DNA from 3 places in the Streptomyces sp. NPDC097981 genome. Region 2 is predicted to be linked to each of the others. Evidence: riboswitches for the same ligand, from Rfam matches in the RefSeq annotation. Region 2 holds a riboswitch; each other region holds the start of a gene.
What was found. A riboswitch is a leader RNA that binds a small molecule or an ion and turns the genes downstream of it on or off. The one in region 2 is predicted to bind cyclic di-AMP.

Region 1 (3,874 bases), on a different contig from region 2:
CCGCAACCGTGGACCCGGGCCTGCCCGGCACGCTCACACCCGTAGCCCCGAGCCCCTCGCGCCCCGACAAGTCGGTCCCGAAGGGCGGCTCCGGCGAGAAGGCGAAGGACTTCGGCGCCCCGACCGCGACTCCGGCCCCGGTCTTCACGCTTCCGCCGGCGCCGCTCGCGCCGAGCAGCGGACTGCCCGTCATGCCCGACCCGGACGCTCCGTCCACGTCGCCGACCGTCCCGGGGCTCCCCGGCGACCCGACCGCGACCCCCGGCGCCCCCACGGTCCCGACGACGCCCACCGCGCCGACCACCCCGGGAACCCCGGGAACCCCGGGAACCCCGGGAACCCCTGGGAACCCGGCGGACCCGACCGCTCCGGTCACCCGGGGCGCTCCCGGTGCCCCCTCGGCCCCGGGTGCCTCCACCGACCCGGCCGCCATCCCGGACACCTCCGGCAACGGCAAGCACCGTGGTACGCCCGCCACCGAGGTGCCCGTCACGACCGGCGCGGTGTCGAACCCCTCGTACACCGTCCAGGCGGGCGACAGCCTGGCCACCATTGCGTCCGCCAAGGGGGTCAAGGGCGGCTGGAACGCGCTCTACCACGCCAACGCGCAGGTCATCGGCAATGACGCCGATCTGATCAAGCCCGGCCAGAATCTGGATCTAAGCCAGAAATAGCGACACTTCGGACACCCAGAAAGACCTGAATGTCCGTTATCGGCAAGTGAGACATGTGTCTCTTCCGGTCAACTGGCGTGTCCCGCCCGGAGCCTTCCGCAAACCCCGCCCTCACCTGCGCAAATGCCCCAAAGAAGAGCGCAAGTAGGGGCCGTTTCTCCCCGATGTTCCTCGTTGAACATCGGGGAGAGACCTGCCTACCTTCTGAGTCGCCCGTCACCGCGGGCTCCTTCGACCGCATCGCCGAGTCCTGCCGGCGGACGGGGGGAACAGTCGTCGCGTCAAGCGCCGAAGGCAGGAGCGGGGGAACCAAGGTAGGCGCCGGGACCGGCCATTGAGAGATGGTCACGGAAACGGCTAGGGGTTAAGTCGTGCGCCACATTGCACGGCCGGGCACTCATCCGCCCGAACCCGACAGCTCACCTCGTAGGCGTCGGTGAGGAGAACTCCATGCTGCTTTCCGGCAAGGGCAAGCACCGCCGCGCCACGGCCATCCAGCGGACCACCCGCATCGTCACGCTCGCCGGTGTCGCCGGTGTCGCCGTCGCCGCGCCCCTGATGGCGGCCGGCTCGGCTTCCGCCGCCACCTCCTCCGAGTGGGACCGCGTCGCCCAGTGCGAGTCCGGCGGCAACTGGGCCATCAACACGGGCAACGGCTACTACGGCGGCCTGCAGTTCTCGTCCTCCACCTGGGCCGCCTACGGCGGCAAGGCGTACGCCTCCCAGGCCAACCAGGCCTCCAAGGGCCAGCAGATAGCCATCGCCGAGAAGGTCCTCAAGGGCCAGGGCAAGGGCGCCTGGCCGGTCTGCGGCAAGGGCCTGTCCAACTCCTCGTACTCGGGCGGCGGTTCGACCGACACCCCGAAGCAGGCCCCGAAGACCGAGGCCAAGAAGACCGAGACGAAGAAGGTCGAGACGAAGGCGGCGCCGAAGAAGGAGACCACGCGCTCCGAGGCCGCCCCGACCACCCGCTCCGAGCGCTCCGAGGCCCCGGCCCCGAAGACCGGCAACGGCTCGTACGAGGTCAAGTCCGGCGACACCCTGGGCACCATCGCCGAGGTCAACGGCGTCAAGGGCGGCTGGGAGAAGCTCTTCGAGCTCAACAAGGACATCGTCTCGGACGCCGACCTGATCTTCCCGGGTCAGAAGCTGAAGCTCAGCTGAATCCTGCGGTAACAACCGCGGCAGCGTGTGCAGCACGCGGCATCCCCACCGCCCGGCGCGTCTCCCCTCACGCGCCGGGCGGTGGTGCGTTGTGCGCGCCCGACCCGGCCGGAACGCCGGCGATCGAGAGCCCTATGTCCAGGAAAGAAGGTATTCGGGCCCTTTTTCGTCCCAGGAGGCGGGCGGTCGGCGGGCCGAGAGCCCGGATCCGGTTAGGCTCTAGTCGGCGGGGCCATCCCACGGCCCGACATGCCACCGCACACCCAGCGTCACATCCCAGAAGGAGATGCTCGTGCCGTCCATCGACGTCGTCGTAGCCCGGGAAATCCTGGACTCCCGAGGCAACCCCACGGTCGAGGTCGAGGTGGGCCTCGACGATGGCAGCACCGGCCGTGCTGCAGTTCCGTCCGGCGCCTCCACCGGTGCCTTCGAGGCCATTGAGCTCCGTGACGGTGACCCCAACCGTTACATGGGCAAGGGTGTCGAGAAGGCCGTCCTCGCGGTCATCGAGCAGATCGGCCCGGAGCTCGTCGGCTACGACGCCACCGAGCAGCGCCTGATCGACCAGGCCATGTTCGACCTGGACGCCACCGACAACAAGGGCTCGCTCGGCGCCAACGCCATCCTCGGCGTGTCCCTCGCCGTCGCGCACGCCGCGTCCGAGGCCTCGGACCTCCCGCTCTTCCGCTACCTCGGCGGCCCGAACGCGCACCTGCTGCCCGTTCCGATGATGAACATCCTCAACGGTGGGTCGCACGCCGACTCCAACGTGGACATCCAGGAGTTCATGATCGCCCCGATCGGTGCGGAGTCCTTCTCCGAGGCCCTTCGCTGGGGCGCCGAGGTCTACCACACCCTCAAGAAGGTCCTGCACACCAAGGGCCTGTCCACCGGCCTGGGCGACGAGGGCGGCTTCGCCCCGAACCTGGAGTCCAACCGCGCCGCGCTCGACCTCATCATCGAGGCCATCAAGCAGGCCGGCTACACCCCGGGCAAGGACATCGCGCTCGCGCTCGACGTCGCCGCGTCCGAGTTCTACAAGGACGGCAAGTACGAGTTCGAGGGCCAGTCCCGCTCGGCCGCCGAGATGACGGACTACTACGCCGAGCTCGTCGAGGCGTACCCGCTGGTCTCCATCGAGGACCCGCTGTTCGAGGACGACTGGGCCGGCTGGAAGACCATCACCGACCGCCTGGGCGCCAAGGTCCAGATCGTCGGCGACGACCTCTTCGTCACCAACCCCGAGCGTCTCGCCCGCGGTATCGAGGAGGGCTCCGCGAACGCCCTGCTCGTGAAGGTGAACCAGATCGGTTCGCTGACCGAGACCCTCGACGCCGTCGAGATGGCCCAGCGCAACGGCTTCAAGTGCATGATGTCGCACCGCTCCGGCGAGACCGAGGACGTCACCATCGCCGACCTCGCCGTCGCCGTGAACTGCGGCCAGATCAAGACCGGCGCCCCGGCCCGCTCGGACCGCGTCGCCAAGTACAACCAGCTGCTGCGCATCGAGGAGATCCTCGACGACGCCGCGGTGTACGCGGGCCGCTCCGCCTTCCCGCGCTTCAAGGGCTAATCACGCCCTTGGTTCCGTACGTCCCCGCACTCGGTCCCGTACCGTGTGCGGGGACGTATTGCGTAGTGCGTACATAGGGGAGGCGGGATCAATGGCCGGGAACCGGGATCGGTTCTCCACCTTCTCCACCGCGACCAGGCTCAAGCAGCTCGGCGAGCGGACCGCCGCCCACGTCTACCGCTCGCAGACGCGCCGCCAGGTCCGCCGCAGCCGGCTCACCGGCCGGGCCGCGCTCCTGGTGCTGGTCCTCTGTACGCTGGTCGTCGCCCTCGCGTATCCGATGCGCCAGTACGTCTCCCAGCGCTCGGAGATCGCGGAGCAGCGGCGGGACGCCGAGGCCGCGAGCAAGCGCCTCGAACGCCTCCGCGACGAGAAGGCCCGCTGGCAGGACAACGCCTACGCCGAGCAGCAGGCGCGCAAGCACCTGCACTTCGTCCGCCCGGGCGAGATCAGCTACATCATG
Region 2 (3,874 bases):
CGTGGTGATCATGACCTGGCCGACGGCTCCGGTGAGGTCGGCGACGGCCGCCTCGAACCGCTCCGCCACGTCGTCCGGGTCGCTGCCGGGCCGGATGATGTCGTTGCCGCCCGCGCAGAAGCTCACCAGGTCCGGTGCGAGCTCCTTGGCCCGGGGGACCTGTTCGGCGACGATCTGGTCGAGGAGGCGCCCCCGCACGGCCAGGTTCGCGTACCGGAATTCATGTTCCTCGCGCTGATCGGCCAGGAGTACGGCCAGCCGGTCCGCCCAGCCGAGAAAGGTCTCCCCGGGCCCCGGGTCCCCCACACCCTCGGTGAAGCTGTCCCCGATCGCCGCGTACGAGCCGATGGTCTTGAGTGTCGTCTTCGTCGCTGCCACGAGACCCCATCCTTCACCCCTGCACGTGACCTACGCCACCGTAGGAAGGGGTTGACGGACCGTGATCTATACCACCCGGTCGGTACGGAATAACAGGGCGTGAGGCCGGAACCCCCCTCGGGTCCCGGCCTCACGTGTCAGGTTGCCCCTCCGGCGGCGAGGGCCGTCAGATGCTCACTCCCTTGGAGCGGAGGTAGGCCAGCGGGTCGATGTCCGAGCCGTAGGACGGCCCGGTGCGGATCTCGAAGTGCAGGTGCGGGCCGGTCGAGTTGCCGGTGGAGCCGGAGAGGCCGATGGTCTGGCCGGCGGTCACGCTCTGGCCGGCCGAGACGTTCAGCTGGGACAGGTGGCCGTACTGGGAGTACTTGCCGTCCGCGTGCCGGATGACGACCTCGTTGCCGTACGCGCCGCCCCAGCCGGCGGAGACCACGGTGCCCGCGCCGACGGCCCGGACGGTGGTGCCGGAGCTCGCGATGAAGTCGACACCGGTGTGGTAGCCGCTGGACCACATGGCGCCGGGGGTCTTGTACTGGGTGGAGATCCCGCCGCCGGAGACGGGGGCGACGAAGCCGGCGGCGCTGACCGCACCGGCGGCGGACCCGCTCTTCTTGGCGGGTGCAGGTGCGGCGGCGGGGGCCGGCGCGGCATCCGCGGAGCCCTTGCCGTGGGGGGCCGGGGACTTCTTCTCCGGGGCCGGAGCGGACTCCTCGGCCGGGGCCGCCTCGCCCGGCGCACCCAGGGTCAGCTTCAGCCCGGGGTGGATGAGCGACGGGTTACCGCCCACGGCCTCGCGGTTGTCGGCGTACAGCTGCTGCCAGCCGCCCGAGAGGTGGCGGTCCTGGGCGATCTTGGAGAGGTAGTCGCCCGGCACGACCGTGTAGACGGCCGGGGCGGCCTGCGCGGCAGCGGCGGGCGCGGCCCGGAACTCCGTCGGAGCCTGCGGGGCCTGCACGGGAGCCGCGGCGGGTGCTGCGGCCGGGGCTCCGGCCGCGTGGGCGCCGGCGGCACCCAGCAGCGGCAGCGCGAGGGCCGCACCACCGGTGCCTGCAACGGCGAAACCGCGCGCCATGGAACGGGACTTGGGACGGCGGTGCTTACCCTTTGCAGGCATGGCGAATTCCTCTCCGTCGCCTGCGAGGTGAGCTGTCGGGTTCGGACGGGAGATGCCCGGCCGCACATGAAAGGAACACGTACGACTTCACCCCGAGCCGTCCCGGTACAAAGATCGGGAACAGCGACTTACCTGGTTCCCCCGCTCCTGCCGCGCGCGTGAATAGTCGAGTGCGGTTTCCGGACGGTGGCAGGATTCGGCGGTCCGTCCGGATCGATCGCGAAGGTAATCCAGCGCGGCCGCAGGGAACAAGCCGTGAATTTCCTGACGGATTCACAGGACGCGGAATCCGAAGGAATTCCGGTCACCCTCCGTCCATTCCCCGCCGCCAACGACCGCCCCGGCCCGGCCATTCGACTTTGACGATCAGGCACGCACGGTCACCGTATGATCTGCCTCACGGGGCTGCGCCCGATCTCGCCTCCGGTTATGGCAAGTTGGCCCCAAGCAGCGCAATCCGGACATCCCACCACGACGCGGAGGAATTCCCGTGACCCAGCAGATACCCCAGCCACCGCGGATGGACCCCGTGCCGGAGCCTCAGCTGGCCGGAGTACGCAACTTCCGTGATGTGGGTGGCCTGCCGACCGCCGACGGGCGACGGGTCAAGACGGGACGACTGTTCCGTAGCGGACATCTGGCACATGCCACCGATACCGATACAGAATTTCTCGCATCGCTCGGCCTGCACACCATCTTCGACTTCCGCAACGGCGCCGACCACGCCCTGGAGGGTCTCGACGTCGAGCTCCCCGGCGTGCGGAACGTCAACATCCCGCTGTCGGATCCGGCCGACGGCAAGGAATTCTGGAAGATGGTCCGCGACGGCGACCTCGAACAGCTCCGCGGCCTCCTCGGCAACGGAAAGGCCGCCGCCCGGATGACCCACTCGTACCGCTCGATGGTCAAGAACCGCACGGCCGAGCACAGCCGGGTCGTGCACGCCCTCGCCGAGGACAGCATTCCGGTGCTGATGCACTGCGCGGCCGGAAAGGACCGGGCGGGGCTTTCGATCGCCGTCACCCTGCTCGCGCTGGGCGTCGAGCGCGAAGCGATCACGGCGGACTACCTGGAGTCCAACGCCCCGCACCGCCGCTACCGCGTGCACCGCGGCAGCAGCGCGCCGGAGGCCCGCTCCCCCGAGGTGATGGAACTGCTCGCCCCGCTCTTCGACGCGCGCGCCGAGTACCTGACGGCGGCCTTCGACACCATCGACGAGCACTGGGGCGGGGTCGAGCAGTACCTCGCCGAGGGCCTCGGCCTCACGCCCGAGACCCTCGACCGGCTGCGGGACCGGCTGCTCGACTGAGGACGAGGACCCGGCCGGAAGCCGAGCAGGCCGTCAGCCGCCGCCGACGGCCTGTTTCACCAGCGTCCTGCCGAAGTCCCACATCAGCCCGCCGCCGCCGTGCGCCTCGTCCATGACCTGGCGGAAGGCGCCGACGAACCGGTCGACGTCGCGCTCGTCCACGATCAGCGGCGGGATGAGCTTGATGACCTCCAGATGGTCGCCCGACACCTGCGTCAGGATCCGGTGCTTCTGCAGCAGCGGCACCACGACCATCTGCGCGAAGAGCCCCTTGCGTGCCGCCTGGAGCATGGTCCACCGGCTGCGCAGCCCCAGCGAGGACGGCCGCCCGAACTCGATGCCGACCATCAGGCCCCGCCCGCGCACCTCGTGGAGCAGCTCGTACTCGTCCACGAGCGCGGCGAGCCGTCCGCGCAGCAGGTCGCCCATCGCGAGGGCGTTCGCGACGACCGACTCGTCCTCCATGACGGAGATCACCGCCAGCCCGGCCGCCATCGCCTGCGCGTTGGAACCGAAGCTGGCGGAGTGCACCAGGACCCGGTCCATGGACGAGTAGACGCGTCTGAAGATCCAGTCCTTGCCCAGGGTCGCACTGACCGGGACGTAGCCGCCCGAAAGGGCTTTGGCCACGCATACCAGGTCCGGTTCCACGCCTGGTTCGTGCTGGTACGCGTAGAAATCGCCGGTCCGGCCGAGGCCCGTCTGCACCTCGTCCGCGATGAGCAGCGCCTTGTGCCGGTGCAGCAGCTCCTGCGCCGCGAGCAGGAACCCGGGCGGGGCGGCGAGCACGCCCTTCCCCTGGATCGGCTCGACGACGAAGGCGGCCACGTCGCCGCGCTTCAGCTCCCGCTCCAGCGCGGCCAGGTCACCGAGGGCGATCTTCGTGTCGGGCAGCAGCGGCGCGAAGCCGTCCCGGAACCCGCCCTCCCCGTTGACCGAGAGCGAGCCCGTGGTCAGCCCGTGGAAGGCGTGGTCGCAGTAGAGGACCCTGGGCCGCCCGGTCGCGTACCGGGCGAACTTCAGGGCGGTCTCCACGGCTTCGGTGCCGCTGTTGCCGAAGAACACCCGCTCCAGGT
Region 3 (3,874 bases), on a different contig from region 2:
CGGGGTGGAGGTGCCCGCCATCGAGGCGGCCGTCGACGAGGAGCTCGCGCGGTTCGCCGCCGAGGGCCCGACGGCCGAGGAGATGGAGCGCGCCCAGGCACAGCTGGAGCGCGAGTGGCTGGACCGGCTGAGCACCGTGGCCGGCCGCGCCGACGAACTGTGCCGCTTCGCGGTGCTGTTCGGCGACCCGCAGCTGGCGCTCAGCGCCGTCCAGCGCGTCCTCGACATCACCGCCGAGGAGGTGCAGGCCGTGGCCGCGGCCCGGCTGCGCCCCGACAACCGCGCGGCGCTGGTGTACGAGCCGCTCCCGGCAGAGGCCGACGAGAACGACGAGAACGAGGGGGCGGAGCAGTGAGCGACACCGCAGCCGTCACGATGACCTTCCACCCGCAGCCGCAGGCCGGCGAGGCCAAGCCGTGGGCCTTCCCGGCCCCGGAGCGCGGCTCCCTGCCCAACGGCCTGACCGTGCTGCGCTGCCACCGGCCCGGCCAGCAGGTCGTCGCGGTCGAGGTCAACCTCGCCGCCCCGCTGGACGCCGAGCCCGAGGGCCTGGACGGCGTGGCGACCATCATGGCCCGCGCGCTGTCCGAGGGCACCGACAAGCGCTCGGCCGAGGAGTTCGCGGCCGAGATGGAGCGCTGCGGTGCCACGCTCGACGCGCACGCCGACCACCCGGGCGTGCGGGTCTCCCTGGAGGTTCCGGCCTCCCGGCTGGCCAAGGCGCTGGGCCTGATCGCCGAGGCGCTGCGCGCGCCCGCCTTCGCCGACAGCGAGGTCGACCGGCTGGTGCGCAACCGGCTCGACGAGATCCCGCACGAGCTGGCGAACCCGCAGCGCCGCGCGGCCAAGGAGCTGTCCAAGCAGCTCTTCCCGCCCACCCTGCGGATGTCCCGGCCGCGCCAGGGCACCGAGGAGACCGTCGCCCGGATCGACTCCGCGGCCGTACGCGCCTTCTACGAGGCCCACGTACGCCCCGCCACCGCCACGGCGGTGGTCGTCGGCGACCTGACGGGCATCGACCTGGACGCCGTTCTCGCGGACACCCTGGGCACCTGGACCGGAAACGCCGCCGAGGCGCTCCCGGTGGCGCCGGTGACCGCCGACGACACCGGCCGCGTGGTCATCGTGGACCGGCCCGGCGCGGTCCAGACGCAGCTGCTCATCGGCCGGATCGGGCCGGACCGGCACGAGCGGGTCTGGGCGGCGCAGGTGCTCGGTACGTACTGCCTGGGCGGCACCCTCACCTCGCGCCTGGACAAGGTGCTGCGCGAGGAGAAGGGCTACACGTACGGCGTGCGCGCCTTCGGCCAGGTGCTGCGCTCCACGGCCGACGGCAAGGGCGCCTCGATGCTCGCCATCAGCGGCTCGGTGGACACCCCCAACACCGGCCCGGCGCTCGACGACCTCTGGAAGGTGCTCCGCACCCTTGCGGAGGGCGGCCTGACCGATGCCGAACGGGATGTGGCGGTGCAGAACTTGGTGGGCGTGGCCCCGCTGAAGTTCGAGACGGCCGCGGCCGTCGCCGGCACGCTCGCCGACCAGGTCGAGCAGGAGCTTCCGGACGGTTACCAGGCGCAGTTGTACGCGCAGCTGGCCCGCACGGGCACGGTGGAGGCGACTTCGGCCGTCCTGGCCGCCTTCCCGGTGGACCGCCTGGTCACCGTCCTGGTCGGTGACGCGTCGCAGATCGAGGAGCCGGTGCGGGCGCTCGGGATCGGCGAGGTCACCGTCGTCTCCAACTGACGGACATCTCAAGGGGCTCCGGTGACTTGTCCGCCGGGGCCCTTTATGTCTGTTTAGTGGAGAGGTTGCTTGTATGTGGTGTGGCGTACGCAACAAAAAGGCGCGTCTGTTTGGCGATTGACTGATGATCCGCCTAGCGTCGGCCGTGCTGTCCGTCAGTTGTACGCGCCGCATCCGCGGCACCGGGCAGCGATCGCCGAGTCCCCGTCAGGCGCGAGCCTGGGGAGCCGGGGACCCACATGTGTCCCTGGGGTGAATCGGACCGCCTCGTCAGAGGGGGCCCGTAGGAGACCTTCCTGCTCCGAACCCGTCAGCTAACCCGGTAGGCGAGAAGGAAGGAAAGGATCGACCCCTTCATGGCGTTTGGCAGTCGTGCCGCCGGTAAGCACCGTGGTTCCAGTCGTCTGAGCCGCAAGACCGCCGGTTACGCCGGCATCGCCGCCCTCGCCACCACGGGTGTCGTCGGCTCCCTCGCAGGCCCGGCGTTCGCCGCGTCGGACAAGGCCCCCTCCATGGAGGACACCGGCCTGAACGCGGTCGTGACGGCCGAGGACCTCCCGGTCCAGATCGAGGCCCAGGCCGAGGCCCAGCAGAACGCGGCCGACGCCGCTGCCGCCAAGGAGAAGGCGGAGGCCGACGCGAAGGCGCGCGCCGCCGAGGCCAAGCAGAAGGCCGAGGAGAAGGCGAAGGCCGAGCGCGAGGCCGCCGAGCGCGCCGCCCGCGAGGAGGAGCGCAAGCGCCTCAACACCTTCGTCGCCCCCGTCGACGGGTCCTACATCAGCACCCAGTGGCACGCGGGCGGCGGCATGTGGTCCTCCGGCAGCCACACCGGCATCGACTTCCACGCGGCCTCCGGCACCTCGGTGCACGCGGTGGGCGCCGGAACCGTGGTCGAGGCCGGCTGGGGCGGCGCGTACGGCAACAACGTGGTCATCAAGCACAACGACGGCACGTACACGCAGTACGGCCACATGACCTCGCTGAACGTCTCCGTCGGCGAGCAGGTCACCCCGGGCCAGCAGATCGGCCTGTCGGGCTCCACCGGCAACTCCAGCGGCCCGCACCTGCACTTCGAGGCCCGCACCGCCGCAACCTACGGCTCGGACATCGACCCGGTCGCGTACCTGCGCCAGCACGGCGTCGACGTCTGACCCGCAGCACTTCACCGAAGGCCCCGGCTTCCCGAGCCGGGGCCTTCGTGTTGTGGCTGTAAATATCCCCGATTTCCGTCCGCGCTCGGAAAATATCGCATGTTGCAATAGAGTCCCAGTACGATCCCGGCGCGGTCGCGACAATGGGGTCGACAGTCGGAAAGAGGCGGAGGTCCGGACTTGCGTATTCCTGCGCACGCGGTATCCACGGCAATCCGCGACGACATCGTCTCCGGAGTCTTCACGCCGGGCGCCAGACTGACCGAGGAGCTGCTGGCCCGCCGGTACGGGGTCTCCCGCGTCCCGGTCCGCGAGGCGCTGCGGACCCTGGAGTCCGAGGGCTTCGTCACCACCCGGCGGCATGCGGGAGCCTGCGTCGCCGAGCCCACCGAACAGGAGGCGGCCGATCTCCTGGAGCTGCGGATGCTGCTCGAACCGCTGGCGGCCGCCCGAGCCGCCCGGCGGCGCACCGAGGCCCACCTCAAAGTCCTGCGCGGGCTGGTCAGGCTGGGCCAGGAACGGGCCAGGCGGGGCCAGGGGGAGGACCTGAGGTCCCTGGGCGGCTGGTTCCACGAGACCCTCGCCCAGGCCTCCGGCAGTCCCGGGCTGATCACGCTGCTCACGCAGATGCGGCACAAGGTCGCCTGGATGTACGTGGTGGAGGCGCCGGCCCGGCCCGTGGAGTCCTGGGCCGAGCACGGGGCGATCGTGGACGCGGTCGCGCGCGGGGACGCCGAGCGGGCCCGGGCGCTGACGGCGCTCCACGCCGACCGCGCGGCCGGCGCGCACCGGCCGAGGGTGAGGACTTCGCAACATGCCGTAAACACGGCGAGCGGTCCGTATTAACAAATGCCGCGTATTAATGTCGGGGGCGTCTGCTGAATTCACGGCGATTGTGTCGTCGCCCGGCGCGGCCCATATGAATTGCCGATACGCCCGGAACGGGCCGTTCGACGGGGTGGGTAAACGACGAAGCCGCG

Region 1: another riboswitch for cyclic di-AMP. It lies ahead of ABTY04_RS37325 (transglycosylase family protein); the one in region 2 lies ahead of ABTY04_RS00965 (LysM peptidoglycan-binding domain-containing M23 family metallopeptidase).
Region 3: another riboswitch for cyclic di-AMP. It lies ahead of ABTY04_RS17625 (M23 family metallopeptidase); the one in region 2 lies ahead of ABTY04_RS00965 (LysM peptidoglycan-binding domain-containing M23 family metallopeptidase).

Annotation. Positions count from the first base shown of each region.
Region 1 is NZ_JBEORW010000071.1:5,298-9,171, reverse strand. Features, by position in the region: gene ABTY04_RS37330 (transglycosylase family protein) at 1-674, shown strand, start outside; cyclic di-AMP (ydaO/yuaA leader) riboswitch at 951-1,122, shown strand; gene ABTY04_RS37325 (transglycosylase family protein) at 1,125-1,838, shown strand; gene eno (phosphopyruvate hydratase) at 2,125-3,411, shown strand; gene ABTY04_RS37315 (FtsB family cell division protein) at 3,503-3,874, shown strand, end outside.
Region 2 is NZ_JBEORW010000001.1:217,796-221,669, reverse strand. Features, by position in the region: gene ABTY04_RS00970 (SGNH/GDSL hydrolase family protein) at 1-378, opposite strand, end outside; gene ABTY04_RS00965 (LysM peptidoglycan-binding domain-containing M23 family metallopeptidase) at 545-1,489, opposite strand; cyclic di-AMP (ydaO/yuaA leader) riboswitch at 1,492-1,668, opposite strand; gene ABTY04_RS00960 (tyrosine-protein phosphatase) at 1,980-2,798, shown strand; gene ABTY04_RS00955 (aspartate aminotransferase family protein) at 2,832-3,874, opposite strand, start outside.
Region 3 is NZ_JBEORW010000016.1:36,107-39,980, reverse strand. Features, by position in the region: gene ABTY04_RS17635 (M16 family metallopeptidase) at 1-355, shown strand, start outside; gene ABTY04_RS17630 (M16 family metallopeptidase) at 376-1,743, shown strand; cyclic di-AMP (ydaO/yuaA leader) riboswitch at 1,928-2,086, shown strand; gene ABTY04_RS17625 (M23 family metallopeptidase) at 2,100-2,894, shown strand; gene ABTY04_RS17620 (GntR family transcriptional regulator) at 3,075-3,740, shown strand.